DNA from 2 places in the Chromobacterium sphagni genome. Region 1 is predicted to be linked to the other one. Evidence: riboswitches for the same ligand, from Rfam matches in the RefSeq annotation. Region 1 holds a riboswitch; the other holds the start of a gene.
What was found. A riboswitch is a leader RNA that binds a small molecule or an ion and turns the genes downstream of it on or off. The one in region 1 is predicted to bind glycine.

Region 1 (11,940 bases):
GGTTTATTCGTAGCTGTCGGTGCTCGGGCAGCTGCACACCAGGTTGCGGTCGCCGTAGACGTCGTCGATGCGGTTCACGCTCGGCCAGAACTTGTTTTCCAGTACATATGGCAGCGGGAACAAGCCTTGCTCGCGGCTGTACGGGCGGTCCCAGTCGCCCGCGATATCGGCCTTGCTGTGCGGCGCGTTTACCAGCGGGTTGTTGTCCGCCGGCCATGCGCCGCTCTGCACCTGGTCGATCTCCTGGCGGATGGCCGCCATCGCCGCGACGAAGCGGTCCAGCTCGGCTTTGGGCTCGGACTCGGTGGGCTCTATCATCAGCGTGCCCGGCACCGGGAAGCTCATGGTGGGGGCGTGGAAGCCGTAGTCCATCAGCCGCTTGGCCACATCCACCTCGGTGACGCCGCTGGCGGCCTTGAGCGGGCGCAGGTCGATGATGCACTCGTGCGCGACGCGGCCGTTGGCGCCGGTGTACAGCACCGGGAAGTGCTCGCCCAGACGGGTGGCCAAGTAGTTGGCTGACAACAGCGCATTCTCGGTGGCCTGCTTCATGCCTTCCGCGCCCATCATCGCGATGTACATATAGGAGATGGGCAGGATGGAGGCGGAACCGAACGGCGCGGCGGACACCGCGCTCTGGCCGGCTTCGGCGCCCGGCACCGGCGTCACCACGTGGTTGGCGATGAAGGGCGCCAGATGCGCCTTCAGGCCTATCGGCCCCATGCCCGGGCCGCCGCCGCCGTGCGGAATGCAGAAGGTCTTGTGCAGGTTCATGTGCGACACGTCGGCACCGATGTCGGCCGGACGGGTCAGCCCCACCTGGGCGTTGAGGTTGGCGCCGTCCATGTACACCTGGCCGCCGTGGCGGTGCACGATCTCGCAGATCTGCTTGATGCCTTGCTCGAACACGCCGTGGGTGGACGGATAGGTGATCATCAGCGCCGCCAGATTGGCCGAATGCTGCTCGGCGCGCGCCTTGAGATCGGCCACGTCCACATTGCCGGCCTCGTCGCAGTCCACCACCACCACCTGCATGTTCATCATCTGCGCGGTGGCCGGATTGGTGCCGTGGGCCGAGCGCGGAATCAGGCAGATGTTGCGGTGGGCCTCGCCGCGCGACTCATGGTAGCGGCTGATGGCCAACAGGCCGGCGTACTCGCCCTGAGCGCCGGAGTTGGGCTGCATCGAGATGATGTCGAAGCCGGTGATGGCGCGCAACTGCGTCTCCAGGCCGGCGATCATCTCCAGATAGCCCACAGTCTGCTCGCGCGGCGCGAACGGGTGCATATTGGCGAATTCCGGCCAGGTGACGGGAATCATCTCGCTGGTGGCGTTCAGCTTCATGGTGCAGCTGCCCAAGCTGATCATCGAGTGGTTCATCGCCAGGTCGCGGTTTTCCAGCTTTTTCATATAGCGCAGCATCTCGTGCTCGCTATGGTGAACATTGAACACCGGGTGCGTCAGGATCGCGGACTCGCGCTTGAGCGCCGCCGGGATCGCGTCCTGAGCGGCGGCGTCAAGCTGGGCGATGTCGGCGCTCTGGCCTGTGAACAGCTCGATCAGCTTGACGAGGTCCGCCTCGCTGGCGGCTTCATGGAAGGCCACGCCCAGCACATTCTTGCCGGCGCGACGCAGGTTGTAGCCTGCGGCCAAGGCGGCGGCATAGATGGCGTCGGCCTTGACGGCCTCCACCTGCACCGTGTCGAAGAAGCGGTCGAACACCAGCTTGCCGCCGGCGGCCCGCACCGCGTGGGCGAAAATGGCGGCCAGCCGGTGAATGCGGGCGGCGATGCGCTTGACGCCCTCCGCGCCGTGATACACCGCATACATGCTGGCCATATTGGCCAGCAACACCTGGCTGGTGCAGATATTGGAATTGGCCTTCTCGCGGCGGATGTGCTGTTCGCGGGTCTGCAGCGCCATCCGCAGCGCGGTCTTGCCCTTGGCGTCGACCGACACTCCGATGATGCGGCCCGGCGCCGAGCGCTTCATCTCGTCCTTGAAAGCGAAATAGGCGGCGTGCGGGCCGCCGAAGCCCATAGGCACGCCGAAGCGCTGGGTATTGCCCAGCGCGATGTCGGCGCCCATCTCGCCCGGAGACTTCAGCGCCACCAGCGCCATCACGTCAGCCGCCACCGCGGCGATGCCGCCCTTGGCCTTGACCGCCGCGATATGCGGGGTGAGGTCGATCAGGTCGCCGGCCTCGCCCGGATACTGGAACAGCGCGCCGAAGTAGTCGCCGTTGCCGGCTTCTTCCGGATGGCCCTGCACCAGCTCGAAGCCGAAGTACTTGGCCCGGGTGGACATCACATCATAGGTTTGCGGCAGCACGCGGCTGTCGACGAAGAAGCGGCGCGACTTGGACTTGGACACGCGGCCGGCCATCGCCATCGCCTCGGCGGCGGCGGTGGCCTCGTCCAGCAAGGACGCGTTGGCCATTTCCAGACCGCTGAGGTCTATCACCATCTGCTGGAAATTGAGCAGCGCCTCCAGCCGGCCCTGGGCGATCTCGGCCTGGTACGGGGTATAGGCGGTATACCAGCCGGGGTTTTCCAGCACATTGCGCAGGATGACGGCCGGCGTCTTCACCGGGTAGTAGCCCAGACCGATAAAGGATTTATTGACCACGTTCTTGGCGGCAACTGCCTTGAGCGCGGCCAGCGCCTCGGCCTCCGGCTGCGACGGCGGCAGGTCCAGCGCGCGGTTCAGCCGGATGTCGGCCGGCAGCGTTTCGCCGACCAGCGCGTCGATGGACGCCGCGCCGATGGCCGCCAGCATCTGTTGGCGCTCGTCGTCGGACGGTCCGATGTGGCGGGCGATGAATTCGTTGCGATTGAAGAGTTCGGAGAGCGACATGTTCAAGACCTTCCATTGCTGCCGCGAAACCCGCCATGCCCAGATGTCGGCGAGAACTGCCAGCGCTCGCCCATCGATGTTCATGCCGTTTACGGTTCGCGGCCAAAAAAAACGCCCTGAGTCTCGCGACTGCAGGGCGGGTTCAGCGATCAGGCGCCGATTTCCTTGGCGTAGGCGGCTGCGTCCATCAGGCCGTCCAGATCGGCCGGATTGGCCGGTTTGAGCTTGAAGAACCAGCCGGCGCCGTAAGGCTCGCTGTTGGCCAGGTCCGGCGCGCCTTCCAGCTCTTCGTTCACCGCCAGGATTTCGCCTGCGATCGGACAGTACACGTCGGACGCGGCCTTCACCGACTCAACCACCCCGGCCTGCTCATCGCGGGCCAGTTGCGCGCCCACCTTGGGCAGCTCTACGAAAACGATGTCGCCCAGCAGCTCCTGCGCGTGCTCGGTGATGCCCACGGTTACGGAGCCGTCGGCTTCCAGGCGCAGCCACTCGTGGCTTTCGACGTATTTCAGTTCGGCGGGGATGTTGCTCATCTTGAAGTTCTCCAGCTTAAGATCAGATCAATGGTCATGGCGGTCGTCGTTTGGACGCCGCCCTATTATTCGAATACTTTCTTGCCGTTGCGCACGAAGGGCATCTTCACCACGCGCACATCGGTCAGCGTGCCGCGCAGATCCACCTGGGCGGCGGCGCCGGTGGCGGCGGGCACCCGAGCGATCGCGATGGAGTGCTTCAGCGTGGGCGAGAAGGTGCCGCTGGTGATGACGCCTTCGCCGACGCCCTCCACCACCACCTTCAGGCCTTCGCGCAAAACGCCGCGGCCTTCGAGCACCAGGCCCACCTGCTTCATCGCCACGCCCTTGGCCTTTTGCGCTTCCAGCGCCTCGCGTCCGTTGAACTTGCGCTCCTTAGGCTCCCAGGCGATGGTCCAACCCATGCCGGCCTCCAGCGGCGATACGGTTTCGTCCATGTCGTGGCCGTACAGGTTCATGCCGGCCTCCAGGCGCAGCGTGTCGCGCGCGCCCAGACCGATCGGCGCGACGTCAACGGCTTGCAACTGATTGAAGAAGGCGATGGCCTGATCGGCGGGGACCATGATTTCCAGACCGTCCTCGCCGGTATAGCCGGTGCGGGCGTAGAACCATTCATCCTGCGGCAGGCCCTGGAACACTTTCAGCGCGCGGATGGCGTCGGCCAGTTCCGGCTTGATCCTGCAAACCTTGTCTATGGCCTCCGGACCCTGCACCGCCAGCATGGCGAGGTCGCGGCGCACCTTGAGCGCCACGTCGAAGCCGGCCTTCTGCGCGTCCATCCAGGCCAAGTCTTTTTCAGTGGTGCCGGCGTTGACCACCATGCGGTAGCCGTAGGAAGTGAGGTAGACGATCAGGTCGTCGACGACGGTGCCTTCCGGCGTGAGCATGCCGGAATACAGCGCCTTGCCCTCGAAACCGAGCTTGGCGACGTCGTTGGCGATCAGTTTTTGCAACCAGGATTTGGCGTCGGAGCCGGTGACGTCTATCACCGTCATGTGGGAGACGTCGAACATGCCGGCGTCGCTGCGGACGATTTCGTGTTCCTTGAGCTGGGAACCGTAATGGATGGGCATTTCCCAACCGGCGAAGTCAACCATCTTCGCGCCGGCGGCGACGTGGGCGTCGAACAGCGGGGTACGTTTCGGGGCCGTCATGGTGCGGTGGTCCTCTTGCAGGTGTGTGTTTCCTCTATCAACCACACCCCTCTGTCCCTGCACCTGAGATTTTCCGGCTGGATCAGCCGTTAGCCCCTTCGGTGGGCGCCACGGGGACGCCGCTCTCCAGATTCTGCAAGCCGGCAGCCGCCAGCCCGATGATACAGTCCTTTTGCCTGAGCGATTGCGGGTGCACTTGCGCCTTCGGCGGCGATCGCAAGGACCGCTCTCTCCTGTATGACCCGGCGATTATGGTAGCAGTCGCGGCGGCTTGGCAAGCCGAGTTTATTTCGAAGTAAAACAGTTTGTTTTTCTGTTCTTATAAGAAAAGAATATTACAAAAATAATAATAATTGCCATTCGGATGCGAAAATTTCACCGGTCAAACCAGCCTATCCGCTAACAGCCGCTGCCAAGATGCTTATGGACCTGCCGGCGGCCTGCCATGAAAAAAGCGCAGCGCTGAACGCTGCGCTTTTACGGTGAGCCATCGCGCCGTCAGGCTGCGGCGTGCCGCTCCTTCAGCTGCCAGACATACACCGGCAGACCCAGCAGCAACAGCAGCATGCCCCACATCACGGTATCCGCGCCGGAGCCGTACAAGGCCCACAGCGAGTAGACAAAGCCTATCCCGGCGAAAAAGCCCGGCGCCACAAAGTCCCGCTTGGAAAACGCCTTGCCGCGCATCAGCATGATGGCAATCAGCGCCATCGAGCAGAAGGCGTATGGCAGCAGCGTGGCGGCGGTGGCCAGCAGGATGATGAATTCGAAGATTTTCACGCCGCTGTCGCCGCCGGCATACTTGATGGCCATCAGAATGGTCACCAGGGTGCTGGACAGCACTAGGCCGAAAATAGGCACGCCCGCGGCGTTGCGCCGCGCGAAACGGCTGGGGAACAGCTTGTCCTTGGCCGCCGCCGCCGGCACATGCGCCTGCATCAGGCTCCAGCCGTTGAGCGCGCCGAAGCAGGACACCACCGCGCCGAAACCGACCGCCCAATAGCCCCAATCGCCCCACATCAGCCGGGCGGCGTCGGCGAACGGCGCCTGCGAAGCCGCCAGCACGTCGGCCGGCATCAGACCCATCAGCGACACGGTGGACAGGATGTACAGCAGGGTGGCCAGCAGCGTGCCTATCACGGTGGCGCGCGGGATGGTTTTGGCCGGCTCCACCACGTCTCCGGCCGGCACAGAGGCCGACTCCAGGCCAAGGAAGGCCCACAGCGTCAGCGCCATGGTCGCGGACAACGACGACATCAAAGGCTTGTGATGCGGGTTGAACACCAGATTATCCGCGTTCAAATGGAAAAAGCCGATGAAGGTCACCGCCGCCAGCGGCAGCAGCTTGAGCAGCGTGGTCACCACCGCCACCATCCCGGAGCTGCGCGCGCCGCGGCTGTTGATCCAGGTGACGATCCAGATCAGGCTGATGGCGAAGGCTCCCGCCAAAGGCTCGCTGTGTCCCAGGATGGGGAAAAACACTTGCATATAGCTGGTGGCGGCCACCGCCAGCGCCGCATTTCCGGCCCACAGCGCAATCCAGTAGCCCCAGGCGATCCAGAAGCCGGCGAAGTCGCCGAAACCGGCATGTATATAGGCATACGGCCCGCCTTCGCGCGGCAGCATCGCCGACAGGCGGGCGAACACCAGCGCCAGGCAGATCGCGCCGCACGAAGTCAGCAGCCAGCCCAGCATGGATATGCCGCCGAACGGCGCCAGCGACGCCGGCAGCAGGAACACGCCGGAACCTATCATATTGCCCACCACCAAGGCGGTGCACATCCAGACCCCGAGCGAGCCTTTCTTTTGGATGGAACTGTTTTCGCTCAAACCAGATTCTCCGTTGAGGCGGAAAGCATCCCGCGCCGGACTCGCGAGAGTCGGGCGCAAACATGCGGATGATTGGGGAAAACGACGGCTTAGGCTGGCTTGTCTTGCAGGCTTCAAGATAGCCCAGCCCTGGCTGCTTGGCCGATCTCTCGACATCGGCCGGCCTGGGCGCCAACCGCCGCGCCGGAAAAAAAGGGCGCATTAAAACACAGTTTTGACGTAAAAACATGTCGCATTGCCGATTTTTTTACAAAAAAATCGTGCCGCGACAAATGCTTATGTCAAAAGAATAAGAAAGGCCTTATATGTCGGACAAGACCAGCGGGCCGCGCGGCACCCTGCTCAGGGACCAGCTGGCGATAGCCCAGCGCCACAGCTCACCCAGACTGCCGCACTCCGGCGGCGGCGGGTGGCCCAGCAAGGTCAGCGCGGCGCGCAGCTGGCGGGCGGCGTCGTCCACGCATATCGCCGGCGCCAGCGTCTGTTTGGACAGCTTCTCTCCGGCGGCATTGGTCAGCATCGGCAGATGGCAATAGTCAGGCGGCGCCAGCCCCAGGCTGTCGTACACCTGCAGCTGGCGCGGCGTGGACACCAGGAGATCGGCGCCGCGCACGATGTCGTTGATGCCCTGATCGGCGTCATCCACCACGACCGCCAGCTGGTAGGCCCAGAATCCATCGGCGCGCAGCAGGACGAAATCGCCGATATCCCGCGCCAGATTCTGCCGGCTTTCGCCCTGCAGGCGGTCCATCACCACCCGGTCCCCATCCCGCGTCCGCAAACGCCAGGCCCTGCCCTCCCGCCCGTCCGGGCAGCCGCGGCGACAAGTGCCGGGATAGACGTAGCCATCCAACCCGCGCTGGGCGCGGGCGGCGATTTCCTTGCGGGTGCAGCAGCAGACATAGGCGTGGCCGCTGGCAATCAATTGCTGCAGCGCGGCGCGGTAAAGGTGGTGGCGTCGGCTCTGGTAAACCACTTTGCCGTCCCATTCAAAACCGAAGGCCTCCAGCGTGCGCAGGATATCGTCCGCCGCGCCAGCCACCTCGCGCGGCGGGTCCAGGTCCTCCATCCTCAGCAGCCACTCGCCGCCGCGGCTGCGCGCTTCCAGATAGCTGCCGACTGCGGTGCAAAGAGACCCGGCATGCAACAGGCCGGTCGGGCTGGGGGCGAAACGGCCCCGGTATAATGACTTAGACATCTTGATTAGGCAGGCCGAAATCTACAACGGGACAAATTATCGCTAAAATACAACTATCCCGATTCACGATTCCGCTTTAATGAGGGTACACGAATGGCGTACGTTGTAACCGATGCCTGTATCAAATGCAAATACACCGACTGCGTGGAAGTGTGTCCGGTGGACTGCTTCCACGAGGGTCCCAACTTCCTGGCGATAGACCCCGACGAATGCATAGATTGCTCGCTGTGCGTGGCGGAGTGCCCGGTGAACGCCATCTACGCGGAGGACGATGTGCCCCAGGGCCAGGAAGGTTTCATCCAGCTCAATGCCGAACTGGCCAAAGGCTGGCCGACCATCACCCAGCGGGCAGATCCGCCGGCCGACCACGCCGATTGGGCCCAGGTGTCCGGCAAGTTGCAACACCTGGAAAAGTGACAACGGCCGGCTCCCTCGCGCATCGCGGAACTATTGGCATTTGAATATCGCCAGACTACGATCCGCGGCCTGCTTCCCCACCCGCGCCAGAACCGCGCGCCTGCCCAAGCCGCCGCAATAGCCATCCGCCAACCCGGCGGCGTAAGGCAGCTCGCCGTCGTACACATGCATGTACTGGTATGTGATGCCCGCGCTAGAAAAAGACCATGGTTTCACCGTCTCTCCCGGCGCGACAAAGGCGATGCCGTGCAAGGCGCATCCGCCCAGGCAGCCGGCTGCCAGCCACCCGCCCATCCGCCTTGGCCAATCGAAGCGTCCGCCCACCCCAAGATCCTCGCCATTCGCTCGCATCGTCAAATGAACAGATCGATATCGCCGGTCTTCGCCCCTTCGTTCTGCTCCAGGATGCGGCCGCGGTATGGCTGCTCGGCCTTGATCGCCAAACTGCTGCGCTTGAGCTTCTTGATCAGCACCTTGCCGGTATGGGTGAAAAAATACACCTTGCGCGCGCATTCGCCCAGCAGGTCCTCTGCCAGCACCGGAATCTGCTCGTTGGCCAGATAGCCGCGGATAAAGTTGGTATTGCGCTCGCCCACATTCACCACGGTCATGCCCTCCAGCACGTTGCCGGCGCCGAATATCTTGGCCTCCAGCCGGTGCCGCATCGCTCCCAGCTTCTGCATGTCGGTGATCAACAGCTCCATCGCGTTGACGCCGAAACGCGCGGCGGACGTGCCCGCGCCCAGATCCAGCGAGCCTTCGGGCAACAGGAAGTGGTTCATGCCGCATACGCCAGACGTGCGGTCGCTCAGGCACACCGCCACGCAGGAGCCCAGCAGCGTCACCAGCATCCTAGGCTGATTGGTGGCATGAAACTCGCCCGGGAACACCTTTACCGCCATGATCTGGAAATGCTTGTCGTAGTACTGATGGCCGTTCATCGCGTCGGCATGATTCATGTACTTGCCCTTTCGGCATGATTTTGCAGGCACTCGACGACCCTGGACGCCAATTGGCCCAACGGGTAGACGTGCATCACCCCGCCGGCCTTGAAGGCCTCCCTGGGCATGCCGTATACCACGCAGCTGGCCTCGTCCTGGCCAAATGTGACGGCGCCGGCATTGCGCATCCGCAGCATGCCGTCGGCGCCGTCCCGGCCCATGCCGGTGAGAATCACGCCGATCGCGCTCTTGCGCAGATGCTGCGCGGCCGAATCGAACAGTGGGTCCACCGCCGGACGATGGCGATTGACCTGATCCCCCTGATCCAGCGCGATCTGGTAGCCGGTCGGTCCGCCCGGACACACCCGCATGTGCCAGTTTCCCGGCGCGATATACGCCATGCCGCTCCTCACCTGCTCGCCGTCCTGCGCCTCCTTCACCTGCATCGGACACAGATTGTTGAGCCTGGCGGCAAACGTGAAGGTGAAGTGCTCCGGCATATGCTGGACGATCAATATCGGCGGGCAATTGGCCGGCATACCCATCAGGAAGTCCTTGATCGCCTCGGTGCCGCCGGTGGAGGCGCCGACGAAGATCACGGCGTTCTGCCGGAACAGGAGCGGGCCGCTGCGTGCCGGCGCCGGCGGCGGCGGGGGCTGCTTGAAGCGCATCGGCTGCCGCAGCCGGGCGCCGGCCACCACCCGCAGCTTCTCGCGGATTTCCTCGGCGTACTCCTGCATCCGGCGCGACACATCCTCGGAAGGCTTGTGCACGAAATCCACCGCGCCCAGCTCCAAGGCGATCAGGGTGGTTTCCGAACCCGACTCCGTCAGCGACGAGATCATCAGCACCGGCGTCGGCTTCAGCCGCATCAGGCGGCGCAGGAACTCCAGCCCATCCATGCGCGGCATCTCCACGTCCAGCGTCACCACGTCCGGATTGGTCTCGCGTATCCGTTCGCGGGCGATGATGGGGTCGGAGGCGGTCGCCACCACCTCCATATCCGGCGCCTCGTTGATGATGGCGGTCAGAAGATTGCGGATCAGCGCCGAATCGTCCACCACCACCACCCTGATTCTGTTCTGGATGGCAGCCGCCATGTCTCCTACCCTCCACGCTCCGGATGCGCCAGGCGGTAAGCCGTCCTGCCGCAACCGACAAAAGCATCGGTCAGATGCACGATATTCTCCGAATGCCCCAGCAGCAGCAGACCATCCGGCTTCAAGCAACTCTCCATCTTGGACAGTATTTCCGCCTGGGTGGGCTTGTCGAAATAGATCAATACATTGCGGCAGAAAATCACGTCGAACCGCCCGATATCCGGCCAGCACGGTTCCACCAGATTGAACTGGAAGAACGACAACGCGTCCCTCGCCTTCTGCTTGAGCCTGACCTTGCCCTCGTTGGCGCCGACGCCCTTGTCGAAATACTTCTTCAGTAGTTGCGGCGAGACTTTTTCGGTGCGTTCCCGGCCATAAACGCCAAGCGCCGCCTGCTGCAGCACATTGGTGTCGATGTCCGACGCCAGCAGTTCGAAGCCGCCGCCGGCCCCGTCCCACAGCTCAAGCATGGTGATGGCTATGGAGTAGGGCTCCTCCCCGGTGGAGGAGGCCGAACTCCATACCCGGAACGTCTCCCCGGCCCGGCGGTGCTGGCGGGCATGCTCGCGCAGCATGTCGAAATGGTGGGACTCGCGGAAGAATGAGGTGAGATTGGTGGTCAACGCATTGATGAACCCCTGCCACTCATCGGCCTCCTGGCTGTCCTGCAGCAAATCCAGATACTCGGTAAAGCTGCGCAGCCCGCGCGAACGCACGCGCTTGGCCAGCCGCGCATACGCCATGTGGGTCTTGGACTCGTTCAGCGAGATGCCCACCCGCTGGTAAAGCATGTCACGCACGCGCCGGAAATCGCTTTGGGTGAACTTGAGTTCCGTGTCTTCCGCCATGTAGCCATCCTCGCTCTGCGCCCGCTCCGCCGGCCTATCCGCGCCGCGGCTCCCTCCATCCAGCGGTGCGCATCGCAGCGGGATGGAGGGAGCCTCGCCGACTCAGCGGATCAGAACTCCTCCCACGAGCCTTCGCCCGAGTCGCCCTGCGGGCGGATCGGCTCCGGCGACCGGGACTTCACATGATAGCTGCCGGCATGGCTGGCGCTTTTGCCGGCCGCGGCGGAGGCCAGCTGGTGCGTGGAGTGCTGGTTGCTCAGATGGCTGGTGCTGCCGCTGGTGAAGCCATGCTGGACCGACGGCTTGCCGGCCGGCGGCCTGCCATGCGACAGCCTCTCGTCCAGCTTGAACACCGCCACCGCGTCGGACAGATAGCGGGCCTGCTCCTCCAGCGACTCGGCGGCGGCTGCGGCCTGCTCGACCAGCGCGGCGTTCTTCTGGGTGTTCTCGTCCATCTGGGTGACGGCCAGGTTCACCTGCTCGATGCCCGAGCTTTGCTCCGCCGAGGCGGCCGAGATATCGCTCATGATGTCCGCCACCCGGCGGATGGAAACCACGATCTCGTTCATGGTGCGGCCCGCCTCGTCCACCAGCCGGCTGCCCGACTCCACCTTGTCCACCGAATTGCCGATCAGCGACTTGATCTCTTTCGCCGCCGCCGCCGAGCGCTGCGCCAGATTGCGCACCTCGCTCGCCACCACCGCGAAGCCGCGGCCCTGCTCGCCCGCCCGCGCGGCCTCCACCGCCGCGTTCAAGGCCAGAATATTGGTCTGGAAGGCGATGCCGTCGATCACGCTGATGATGTCGACGATCTTCTTGGCGCTTTCATTGATCTCGTTCATGGTGGACACCACGTCGCCCACCACCTTGCCGCCGCGCGCGGCGATGTCGGAAGCGCCGGTTGCCAGCGAATTGGCCTTCTTGGCGTTTTCGGCGTTCTGCCGCACCGTGCTGGTGATCTCCTCCATGCTGGACGCGGTTTCCTCCAGGCTGGCCGCCTGCTGCTCGGTGCGGCCGGACAGGTTGGAGTTGCCGGCGGCGATCTCCTTGGCCGCGGTAT
Region 2 (11,940 bases), on a different contig from region 1:
GGGCTGAACCGCCGCCGACCGCCGCGCCAGGCGCAGACAACGGTTCGACGCCGCCAACTGCCGGCGTCACCATCAATATCGGCGACATTCATATCGACAACAGCCGGCATATCGACAACAGCCGGCATATCGCCCACCATCATGGCGGCAGGCGGCGCGGGGGTGACAGCCCGACGTCGCTGGCGGTGTCGTTGCGGCTGCGCCATCTTCAGGGCCGTGCGGCGCAGCCGGCCGATCTCGGCCGCGATCCCGCCGCTGGACGCAGCGGCGCCCGGCCTGCCGGCGAAGAGGCCGCGCCACGCCGTGAAATGGACATCGGCGGGCGACGCGCCAGCGTCTCGACGCAGACCCCAGCCGACGCCGAGCCGCGGGGCCGGGCAGATGACGGCGCGGGTGTAGGCGCCGGGGCCGGCCCGGCGCTGGCCGCGCAAGAGCCCATATCTGGCCGGACGGCCTTGCCGTTCGCGGTATGGCGCAGCTACTACCCGGAGACGGTGCTGCGCTCTGCCGGTTTTCATCTGAACGGCGACGCCCATCCGGCTGCGCGGGCGCTGATCACCGACCTGCGAAATGCGCTGCGGCTGAACGGCGGAGAGCTGGCATCAATGCCGGAGCAGGCCGCGCTTATAGCGGTGCGCGACAGTTTTCTGCGCGAGGCTCCGGCGCGGGACGGCGTGCCGCAACCTTATCAGCGCCCTCTGGACGAGGGACAGTGGACGACGCTGCACAACGCGCTGGACGCCCATGCGCAACGCGATCAACTGCGAGGCCAAGTGCAAAAGCTGGCGCGGCTGACCAATCTAGCCGCCGGCGACTGGCAACCGGATAGTGTGGTGGCGCGCTTGCTGGACTGGGCGCGGCCGGCGCAGAGCGTGTCGCCAGCGGCGCCGCAACCGCAGCGTGCATCAGCTGCTGCTGCGGCATCGCTGGTATCGGCGGCGCCGGTTGACGGCTTCGCCGATATCGAGCTGAGCCGAGCGCCATTGCGCAATCTACCCACTGCGGCCTATCTGCGCAGCCAGCGGTTCGTCGATCAGCCGCGCATAGCCGGCGAGTTGCTGTTGGGTGCGCTGCGCGACGCTTTGCAGGCCGACCCGGCGACGCCGGCGGCGCGACGGATCGCTTTCGAGAAGAGCCGCGACGCATTGTTGCCGAGTTTCGGCCGGGTGCCGGTGCTGGAGGCGTTCGCCGGTGGCCGGGCAGAGAAGCTGGAGCCGGAACTGGAGCGTCTTCTCCCGGTGATAGCGCGCCATCCGCAGCGCCAGGCATTGGCTGGCTTCGCACGCCAGATGGTCCGCGAAACCGCGTTGTTGCGCGGCAGCGCGCCCAATCCGCTGCTGACCCGGCTTTTTGGCGCGCTGGGGCTGGATGCTGCGGAGGAGGCCGGACGCCGAACGCCGCAGACGGCGTCGTCCGACGTCATCCTTACTGTCGATGGCCAGCACGTGAACGCCGCCGCGGCCAGGGAGCGCGTAGATGCGAAGCGGCATTGACGCGCGGGTCAGGGCGGTGATCGGCGCCTGCCTGGCCGCCGACGCCGCCCGCATCCAGCCGTCGGCGCGGCTGGTGGACGAGCTGTACGCCGATTCGCTGGAGCTGCTGGACATGGTGATGGCGCTGAACGACGAGTTTGGCATCGACATCGGCGTCGACGACATCGCGGCCATCCGCACGGTGGCGGATGTGCAGGCGGCGGTGGCGCGCCAACTGGCGGCGGCCGCTTAGTCCAGCGCGCGACGCAGCGCGTCCCGGAGAGCTTGCAGGTCGTGGTCCGGCGGCGGCGGCCGGCGCAGCAGGGACTCGAAGCGGCGGGCGGCGGCGGCCAGTTCCTCGCGGCCTGCCGCCAGCGCGGCGCCGCGCAGGCGGTGGGCGTGGTGGATGGCCAGTTGCCAGTCGCGCTCGCGCAGGGCTTGTTCCAACTGGCTGGCGTCGTCGGCGCAACTGGAGCGGAACACCTGCTCCAGTTGGTTGGCCGGCGGTGGCGCGGCAGGTTCGCTGGGTTTGGCGGGCCGGTGGTCCAGCCATAGCGTCAGGATCTGCTCCAATTGCTCCAGCCGCAAAGGCTTGGACAAACAGCTGTCCATGCCGCTGTCCAGGCAGCGTTGCTGGTGCTCGATGCCGGTCGTGGCGGAAATGGCCACGATGGGCAGGTGGGGCTGCAATTGCAGCGCCGGATGGCGACGCAGCCGTTGCGCCAGCTCGTAGCCGTTGACGCCGGGCAGATTGCAATCCAGCAGCACCATGGAGAAGCACTGCCCCTGGTCCAGCAGCGCCAGCGCAGCGGCGGCGTCCTCCGCCATCACGGCAAGGTAGCCCAGTTCTTGCAGCTGCTGGGCAATGACGAAGCGGTTGGCCGGCTGGTCTTCCACCACCAGGATCGGCGCATGCCCAGGTTCCGGCCGCGATGGCCCTACGGAGGATTCGCCCTCGATATGGCTTGCCTGAGGCGGCACACTGCGCACCGGCAGCCGCAGGGTCATGGTTGTGCCGAGGCCCGGCAGGCTGGACAGCGCAATGCTGCCGGCCATCAGTTCCACTAGTTGGCGGCAAATGGCCAGCCCCAGACCGGAGCCGCCATAGCGGCGAGTGGTGTCGTCCGCCTGGGAGAAGGCCGAGAACAGCCGGCTTTGCTGCTCCGGCGCAATGCCGATGCCGGTATCTTGCACCGTGATCAGAAGAACGCCGTTTTCCTGGTCGGCCAGCTGCAGATCCACCCGCAGCAGCACCTCGCCCTGATGGGTGAATTTCACTGCATTGCTCAGCAGATTGCTGAGGATTTGCCTTATCCGCACCGGGTCCAGCATGACTTGATGGTTGTCCAGTCCCGCCAGTTGCACGTTCAGCCGCAAGCCCTTTTTTTCCGCGCAGGTCCGGTAGATGGCCGCCACGCCGGCGGCCAGGGCCTCCATGTCTGTGGGCACCGGCTCCAGAGCCAGCCGCTGGGCGTCCAGCTTCGATATGTCCAGCACATTGTCCAGCAATTCCAACAGATTGACCGCCGAGGCGTTGGCCAGCGCCGCCAGCTCTTGTTCGCGCGGCGGCAGCGCGGCGCGGCGCAGCAGCTCCACCGAGGCCAGGATGGCATTCATCGGCGTGCGGATTTCGTGGCTCATCATCGCCAGGAATAGCGATTTTTCCGCCTCGCTGCGTTGAGCCGCCCGCTGGGCGGCTCGCGCGCGCTGCGCCAGCAGCACCAGTGCCAGCAGGCCGATGCCCAGCGCGGTGAGCTCGAAAGCGTAATAACGGGCGATGGAGCGCCATGACGGCATGCCGTAGTCTGTGGTCCGCAGCCAGGTGTAGAGGATGGCGTCGGTGTCTTCAGCGGTGAGTTGCGCCAGCGATTTGTTGATGATGTCGCGCAGCATCGGTTGGCGCAGGTTGACCGCCATCGACACCAGACGCGGCATCTCGCTGACGCTGCCGGCGATATGCAGCGTGCCGTAATAGCGGCGCTGGATTACTGCCTGCAAGGTGGCGTCCAGGCCGACTGCGGCATAGGCGCGGTTTTCCGCTACCGCGTCCAGCGCCGCCAGCGGCGTGGCGGCCGGCACGATATGTATGTCGGGATAGTACTGACGCAGGAAGTACTCGTAGGGATCGCCTTGCTCAACCGCGACAGTCTTGCCGTTAAGTTTGGCGGGATCGAATACGATGGGCTTGTCCGCCCGGGTGACCAGCAGGGTGCTGCCGGAAAAATAGGGGTCGGTAAACAGCATCTGCTGATTGAACGGCGCAGGAATCAGCTTGGGCGAGGTGGCGGTGAGCAGGTCCAACCGGCCTTGCAGCATCATCGTCATCGCCTGGAAGCGGTTTTGCACCGGCACCAATTGGAAGCGGATGCCGCTGATGTCTGCTATCCGCTGCAGATACTCCTGGGTCAGGCCCTTGTGCTCGTCTTGCTCAAGGTATTCGATCGGCCAGCCGTGCGGGTCTATCGCGTAGCGCACCACTGGCTGGCGGGACAGCCAGGCGCGTTCCGGCGCATTGAAGGTGCTGGCCATGCTCTGGCTGTGACCGAGCAGCAGGACCAGGGCCAGCAGGGCCGCCAGGAGCGGGCCTCCGTTGCGCAGCCTCGATGCCGGCTTCATTTGTCCTCCAGCCGGTGTTGCAGTTGGAACAGTTCGTTGTCGCGCCGCAGGCCGAGTTTTTTCAGCGCCGACTGCTTCTGGTTGCTGATGGTCTTGATGCTGCGCGAGAACTTGGCCGCGATGTCGCTCACCGACAAGCCGTGCAGACAGCAGCGCAACACTTCGCGTTCGCGCGGCGACAGGTCGGGATGGTCGAGCAAGGTGGGACTGGGGCCGTGCGGCGGAGGTTCCGGTTTGTCCTGTCTGGCCTGCAGCGCTTGCGACATCTCCGCGCTGAGGTAGTCGCGGCCTGCGGCCAGCGCGCGGATGGCTGCCACCAACTCGTCCAGTCCCTGCTCCTTGCCGATGAAGCCATGGGCGCCGCCGCGCAAGGCCAACGCGACGGTGGCGGGAGTGTAATAAGCGGACATCACCAGAAGGCGCAGCGGTGGAAAGCGTATCCGCAGCGCCCGGATCAGATTGATGCCATCGATGTCGTCGGGGCGCAGCGTGTAATCAATCACCACTACATCGGCGCGGTCTCCTTGCTCGTTGGCCAGGGCTTGGATCAACTGGCTGCTGGCCGTGAAACTGCCGGTAATCTGCAGATCTGGCACGCCAGCCAGATGGCTGGCCAGGCCATGCAGGATCATCAGATGATCGTCCAGCAGTGCGATGCGGATGGGATGGAGGGACTGGCCTGTGACAGATTTGCTATTGGACATGTTTTTTTCCCCACGGATGCTCGCCGCAGGGGCCGGCATGGCCGGCCCTGCCGTTCCATTGTTGATTATGCATGCTGCCGAGTGAAAGCGCGGCATGGCTGTTTTTGTCATGGCGAGTGCGCGGCTAGCGCTTTCCCCTCAGTCGATTCTACTCGGCGCGGCCGCGAAACCACAGGATGCTGGAGGAGCTTCGAGCATTTTATGCATTTGATTTTTATTTATTTTTAATCAAATGCCAATGGCTTTTTGTTTCATGTTGGGGCATGGTTTGTTGGCAATGCCAAGCCGTCGAAGTCGAAAATCACCGGCAGCGAGGTGCGCAACGCCGCGATCGCGGCGTGCAAACGCTTGGGGAGACGAATCTGGAAACGCTGGAGCGGCTATCACCGCCGCAGTCTGGCGGAAACGAAGATGCACGGTTTCAAGCGACCGTGTAGCCGAGTGATGGCGCGCACCTTTGATCGACAGGTGGCGGAACTGCAAGTGCGCGCGGCGTTTTTGAACCATTTTACCGCTCTGGGCCGCCCGAAGACCGTGGCGGTGGCAGCGATGAACTGAATTCGCTCTGGACAAGGAGACGCACGTTCTTGGGCGGGGTTATGCAACAAAGCCCCTCGGATAGAGGGCATCGATTGGCTATTAAGCGGAAACCGTCATTTTGAAAGGAAGGAGTGCTTGAGTTGCAATCGATTGTCTGACAGTGTTTTTGTACCTAAATAAAAGGACAGGTGTGTGGCGCTGTCGTGGGTCTCCGAGGAGGCTCTAGCTGCCCGCATGCCAGAGCAAAGCCTGACCAAAAGGGGACCATAAAGCCGTGCGCACGCCGGCGGCGTTCAGCGCGTTGCGCGTCCATTGATTGCAGGTCATCAATGGGTTGTAGTTGCCGTTGGCCTGATAAAAGGCGTCATTGCCGTCATAGTGGTAATCCTTGAGCCACAAAGGTTTTCCGTCGGCGTCGATGGGCATGCTTTGGGAAATGAAATCCACCAGCTTTGCGTATTGGCCCGGGGTGAGCAGCATTTTGCGCGTATTGGCGCTTTCGCTGGGTTGGGGCTGATATTCCACGTGTAGCACGCTGTCGTCTGAAGCCAGCGCCGCCAGGGCTTTGCCTGGCGTCAGGTCGGCCCAGGTCTGCGTTTGCAGAAAGAAGGTGCGGCTGCCCCAGCCTATGGCGATGTAAGGAGAGGCCGCAAAGCGGTCGGCGCGAAGAATCTGCCGCGGCGGAAACCGCGCGCTCCAGTCCATCTGGCTGTTTCGCATAGGCAGCACCAGGCCGGTATGCACGCCGTTGCTGTCCAGGTAAATGGGGATGCCCGCAGCTGGCGCTTGCCAGTCGCGGTTGGCTGGCAGCAGGCCGAGCGCCAGCGCGGCCTGCAGGTAGGCCGCAGGCATGGCCAACAGGCCTGTCAGAGCGAGAGGTGCCAGGAATCGGAGGCGGCTTGCGGGGCGTGGATGCTCTTGGCTCATGGTTCCGCGAAGGGAAGATGGATGGCGGATGATCGCACTCCTCCCCGGTGGCGACAAGGCAGCGCAATCCGCGCCATAACAAAACACCCCGCGGGGCGGGGTGTCGGGTGGCTCAATGGTGGTCGTGCCTATAGGCGAAGACCGGCAGCTGCCATTCGCGCCATAACGCGGTCAGGCGCAGGGCCAGGCCAAAAGCGAAGCTGGCGGCGATATTGTAGTCGTGCGGCACGTTCAGCAGATTCAGGCCCAGATAGAGCATGGCCACCAGCAGCGACACGCTGGCGTACAACTCGCGGCGGAACACGATGGGCACGCGGTTGCACAGCACGTCGCGCAGGATGCCGCCGGCGATGCCGGTGATCATGCCAGCCATCACCACGATCACCGGATGGTAGTGCATGCCTAGCGCCACATCGCAGCCGATGATGGTGAAGGCCACCAGGCCCAATGCGTCCAGCACCAGAAACAGCCGGTTCAGGTGGCGCATGAAGCGGGCGGCCAGCACTGCGGCGATGCCGCCGGCCACTACCAGCAGCACGTATTCCGGATGTTGGGTCCAGCCTATCGGGTAGCGGCCCAGCACGATGTCGCGCACGGTGCCACCGCCGAGGGCTGTGAGGAAGGCGATGACGGTCACACCAAAAATATCCATATTGCGGCGGCCGGCGGCCAGGGCGCCGGTCATCGCTTCGGCGGTGATGGCGATGAGATAGATCAGGGTCAGCATGATTTCACACGATTGCGGCAGTTGCGCGCCGGAGGGGCCGGCAGACGGGGAAGCGGGAACGGAACGAGTGCAGGGCGCCGGAAAACGTCGGGCGCGCCGCTGGATGAAGAGCGGGACAAGGCAGACTCCTGGGTGGATTCCGGGCTACGGAACAGCCTCTCCCCTTGTCCTTTTACCTGAGAGTTGCATGGCCTTTGGCCACTTGCCCCTTCGGTGGGCTGCTCGCGGCAGCCTCTCTCCAATCGGCTTGAATCAATGAAACACTGCGGTACGGCTTGCCTGAGCGATTATGGGAGCTTGCGTCTTCGGCGGGGGCGTGGCCCCTCTCTCCCGCAGAGAGTCACTATATTAGCTTTTGCTATTGGAATAGTCAACGGCAGCACCGGGGCGCGTTTGCGCCCCGGCTGTGCTCGGTCAGGATTTGGCTTGCGGTTTGGCGCGGGGACTTGTCTTGCCGGTTTTGGCCGGCGCGGCCTCTCCCGGCACCTGGCCATTGGCCTTGGCCGGCGCTTTTCGCGCGCTGGCCGGCTTGGCCGCGACAACTGGCTTGGCTTCCTCCGACTTCACCGCGGCTTGGGCTGTCGGTCTGTTTTCCGGCGCGGTTTTCGCGGTCTGACGCGTGGCGGCAGGTTTGCCGGATTTGGGCTTGACCGCTGGAGCGGAGGTGGTTGCGGGTTTTGCCGATGGCTTGGCGGCAGCGGGTTTGGGCAATAGCTGGATCGCAGGCGCGGCGGGCGGTTCGGCCCTGGCTTGCCCGTTGATTTCCAACTGCAACACTTGCGCTACTTCGTCCAGCCGTGCCTGATGTTCCGGAGGTATGGCGCCGCGCAATGACAGCAGGTCGCGCGCCAGCATCCACGCCTGATGGCGGCGGTGCGGGTCAGGTAGCAGCAGGGTCAAGCCCTGCAGCGCGCGCGGCGCATCCAGTCGCACCAAGAATATCTGGTGGCGGACGATGTCCTTGAGCTGCATCAGCGTCAGCGGGTATTCGTGGCGCACGTCGCGCATCACGCGGCGGATGGCGTTGAACGGCCGCTCATCCACCACGCCCATGCCGATGCTGACGTACAGCAGCAGCCGGACGAAGCCGTCGGCCAGCGTGCCCTGCTCAAAGCTGGGGTCCAGCGCCTCGCGCTTCAGGCGCGCTAGCTCGCGGCTTTCCCAGGCCAGCACGTGCTTGCGCGGCTCGCTGGCTGGCCGCACGCCGACCAGGGTAGCCAGCTGCGGCGACTCGTAGACGGCGCGGAACAGTTGCTCCTGGGTGGCATCGCGCAGGTCGCGGTATTGGTCCAGCGACTGGGCGATGAAATGGGAGAGCTGCTCCTGCCATTGCCACAGCGGGTTGCTTTCCGCCACTGGCCGGCGTTGTTCGCGCACTTGGGCGGCGAGGCCGGGCAGCCACCACAGCCAGGGATTCTTCGGAGAGATCAGCGTGCGTTCCAGCCGGGCCGGGTGGAGCTCGCGCAGCAGGCGGGCGCTGGCTTCGTTGCCGATGGCGCGCAGCGCGGGGGAGAGGTAGCGGTCGTACACGCCCTGGTTGATCTCCGACACCCGCTTCACCACCTCGAAGGCGCGTTCGTCGTCGCGGCCGTCGTCCAGTGCCAGGATGTCGGGCACGTCGCGCGCTTCGAAGCGGATGATGTAGCGACCTTCTATGTATTCCTGGCCGGGCGCGTCCGGCGCGATGTCTTCGATGATGGCTTCATACAGGCCGGGGGCCAGCACGTCTATCAGGTCCAGCGCGCTGGCGAATTCGCTGTGTTCCTTGTTGGCGATGCCGGCGGACACGAAGATGCCCAGGTGTCCCACCTTGCTGTGCAGTGCGTAGACGATGGTCTGTTCGTTGTCGCGGATGTCCTCGACGCTGTCGTAGAGGTCGGCGATCCAGTTCAGCGCCTGTTGCGGCGGGGTGATGTTGTCGCCCCAGGAGGCGAACACCACGATGGGCGAGCGGATGTTGCGCATGTCCACCCGCACCTTGCCATCATGGCTGGCGATCTTGCCGTGGACCAGATCGTTGCCGACGAACAGTTTCTGGGCGATCCACTCCATCTCTACCTTGTTGAGCAGGTAATGGCCGCCCCACCAGCGCTCGAAGTCCAGATAGCGTTGCGGTTCGGTATCCACCTTGGAGTAAAGGTTGTAAGACTTCTTCCACAGGGTGTTGGCCGGGTCCAGTTTTTCGAAGTTGTTGACCAGGTGGGCCCCGTCGAAGTGGCCGTTGCCCAGATCGCCGGCCAGCGACGCGGTCCAGGTGCCGCCGTTCAGCCCGCCGGCGTAGCGCATCGGATTTTTGCCGCGGACGCCGGCCCAGTAGGACAGCGGCGATCCGGCCAGCAGGATGGGGCCCACCAGTTCCGGCGCCACCGCGGCCAGCATCGCCAGCGCCCAGCCGCCCTGGCAGTTGCCAATGACGAAGGGTTTGCCGTCGGAGTCGGGGTGCAGCTCGTTGACACGCTTGAGGAAGGCGCCTTCGGCCTTGCTGACGCTTTCTATGGTCTGGCCGGGCTCGGGCTGTGGGAAGAACATCACGAAGTAGCAGGGGTGGCCTTGTTGCAGCGCGATGCCGATTTCGCTGTCCATTTTGAAGCCGCCTATGCCCGGGCCGTGGCCGGCGCGCGGGTCTATCACCACGAAGGGACGCAGGGCCGGGTTGGTGGGCGGGCAACTGGGCGGCGGCGCGATGGCCGCCAGCGCGTAATTGGCCGGATCGGGCAGTTCGCGCCCGTCCTGGATGATCTTGTGGTCGAACACCAGCACCGGCGGCTTGCCGCTCTCACAGTGTTCCAGGTAAGTGGCGCCGCGCTGGTAGAGCACGTCCCAGTACAGGATGCCGCGCTGGCAGGCGTCCAGCCAGTAATCAAACAGCGGTTGTGCGAACGGGGGAGTCCCGCCTTGAACTGCAGTAGCTGACCACATTGCAACCCCTTGCTTTGGAAAAGATGGAGACAGGCGTGGCGGCCGATGACAAGGCCATGGACGCCACTGTACTCGCTTGATGCTGCAATGCAATAAAAGCGGATGGTCTGAGCCTGGTCTGTGGCGCGCAGCCATCAATTTGTTGCGGCGCAAACAGGAGTTCGAGTCGCTGCGGCCGTTTCCAGTTCCTTGACCATCACCACGCTGGCGTAGGCTTTGTCCGGCCATTGCAGCGGGGCCTCGACGCGGTAGCCGCGCTTGCCGTAGCGCTCCACCAGATGGGACGCGGGTTTGGCGGTGTCCAGGCGGATGCGCAGATAGCCCTGGCTGCGGGCCCAGGCTTCGGCGGCGTCCATCAGCAGGGAGCCCAGGCCGCAGCCTTGCCAGACGGGATCGACGCCGAACTGCATCAGCACCGCGCCATCCGGCTGGCGGAATTGCGGGCAGGGCGAGGCCGGCAGCGGATGATGCACCGTGATGGTGCCGGCCAGCGCATTCCCGCGCCATGCCAGCAGGCAGTGGCCGCCGGCGATGCGGCGGCGGGTCACGGCCACGCTCTGGTCCACCGCGGTGTAGCGCAGGCCCATTGAGGCCAGCTGAGCGTAGGCGCGGTGCAGCAGCGCGGTCAGTTGTTCCAGGGAGTCGGTTTCGGCCAGCGGGCGCAGCGTGAACATGTTTTCAACCATCCGGTGCGGGAAACCGGGGGTGAAGCAATTGTCATGCCGGGCGAATGTCGCTGCGCCCCCAGTCGCCGGCAATCTCTTCGCTGATCAATTCCTGGCTGATGAAGTCGATGAAGGCGCGCACCGCCGGCGACAGGCCGCGGCGGGTGGGAAAGGCGGCGTGCAGGATGCCCCAGGGAAAATCGTATTGCGGCAGGATGTGGCGCAGCTTGCCGTCAGCCAGCGCCTGATGACAGACATTGCGCGGCAGAGCGGTGATGCCCAGTCCGGCGATGGCGGCCTCCAGCAGCACGATCATGTCGTCGGTCATCAGCCTGGGCGTGTCGATGTGTATGGTGTAGCTTTGGCCGACATTGTCCAGCAGCATCCACTGGCCGCGGCTGTCGGGCCGGCTCATGGTCAGCGCCGGCAATGCGGCCAGCCGCTCCGGGGTTTGCGGTTCGCCATGCTGTTCGATGAAGGAGGGGCTGGCGACCAGGATCACCCGGCTCTTACCCAGCCGCCGCACCACCAGGCTGGCGCTGTCCTCGATCACATTGCGCACCCGGATCGCCACGTCCACGCCTTCCTCGATCAGGTCCACCCTGCGGTTGGTGGAGTCCAGCGCAATGCGCACCTGCGGGTAACGCGCCAGGAAACGCGGCACTGCCGCGCTCAGCATGGTTTTGGACAATAGCTCGGGGCAACTGACGCGGATCAGGCCGCGCGGTTCGGCGCTGCTTTGCAGCACGGTCTCGTTGGCGGCTTCGGCTTCCGCCAGCATTGCCTGGCAGTGCTGATAGTACTGGCTGCCGATTTCGGTCAGGGCCAGCCGGCGGGTGGTCCGCTGCAGCAGGCGCACGCCCAGCCGGTGTTCCAGTTCGGCCACCCGCCGCGACAAGCGCGATTTGGGAATGCCCAGCACCCGGCCGGCGGCCATGAAGCCGCCGTGCTCGACCACCTTGGCGAAATACAACAGGTCGTTCAAGTCTTGCATTTTATTGTCCCGCTGGTAGAACAATGTTTCCAATTTTAGTAGTCTATTCGGAATTGTTGCACCTGCCTATCATGCAGTCATTCCCCCCTGACATTGAAAGACTGCCAAATGAAACTGCTCCATCTCGATTCCAGCATCCTGGCCGACAATTCCGTTACCCGCGAGCTGTCCGCCGTCGTCGCCAATACGCTGCGCCAGCGCCACGCCGATGTTGAAACCACCTACCGTGACCTCGCCGCCAACCCCATTGCCCACCTGTCCGGCGAGATCGTCGGCGCGCGCTTCGTCGCCGAGGCGGACTGGACCGCGACGCAGCGCAGCGAAAGCGCGCTGAACGATCAGTTGATCGAAGAATTCATCGCCGCCGACGTGCTGA

Region 2: another riboswitch for glycine. It lies ahead of BI347_RS19925 (trimeric intracellular cation channel family protein); the one in region 1 lies ahead of gcvT (glycine cleavage system aminomethyltransferase GcvT).

Annotation. Positions count from the first base shown of each region.
Region 1 is NZ_MKCS01000001.1:1,354,850-1,366,789, reverse strand. It holds gene gcvP (aminomethyl-transferring glycine dehydrogenase) at 4-2,856, opposite strand; gene gcvH (glycine cleavage system protein GcvH) at 3,006-3,392, opposite strand; gene gcvT (glycine cleavage system aminomethyltransferase GcvT) at 3,458-4,546, opposite strand; glycine riboswitch at 4,588-4,686, opposite strand; glycine riboswitch at 4,701-4,792, opposite strand; gene BI347_RS06540 (amino acid permease) at 5,045-6,376, opposite strand; gene gluQRS (tRNA glutamyl-Q(34) synthetase GluQRS) at 6,678-7,574, opposite strand; gene fdxA (ferredoxin FdxA) at 7,668-7,991, shown strand; gene BI347_RS06525 (hypothetical protein) at 8,022-8,285, opposite strand; gene cheD (chemoreceptor glutamine deamidase CheD) at 8,345-8,950, opposite strand; gene BI347_RS06515 (protein-glutamate methylesterase/protein-glutamine glutaminase) at 8,947-10,032, opposite strand; gene BI347_RS06510 (CheR family methyltransferase) at 10,038-10,880, opposite strand; gene BI347_RS06505 (methyl-accepting chemotaxis protein) at 10,991-11,940, opposite strand, start outside.
Region 2 is NZ_MKCS01000003.1:205,302-217,241, reverse strand. It holds gene BI347_RS19955 (hypothetical protein) at 1-1,493, shown strand, start outside; gene BI347_RS19950 (acyl carrier protein) at 1,477-1,725, shown strand; gene BI347_RS19945 (ATP-binding protein) at 1,722-4,088, opposite strand; gene BI347_RS19940 (response regulator transcription factor) at 4,085-4,792, opposite strand; partial or broken gene BI347_RS23070 (IS5/IS1182 family transposase) at 5,105-5,350, shown strand; gene BI347_RS19930 (TIGR02117 family protein) at 5,555-6,316, opposite strand; gene BI347_RS19925 (trimeric intracellular cation channel family protein) at 6,372-6,986, opposite strand; glycine riboswitch at 7,141-7,238, opposite strand; glycine riboswitch at 7,243-7,329, opposite strand; gene BI347_RS19920 (DUF3141 domain-containing protein) at 7,401-9,905, opposite strand; gene BI347_RS19915 (GNAT family N-acetyltransferase) at 10,040-10,579, opposite strand; gene BI347_RS19910 (LysR substrate-binding domain-containing protein) at 10,623-11,564, opposite strand; gene BI347_RS19905 (FMN-dependent NADH-azoreductase) at 11,673-11,940, shown strand, end outside.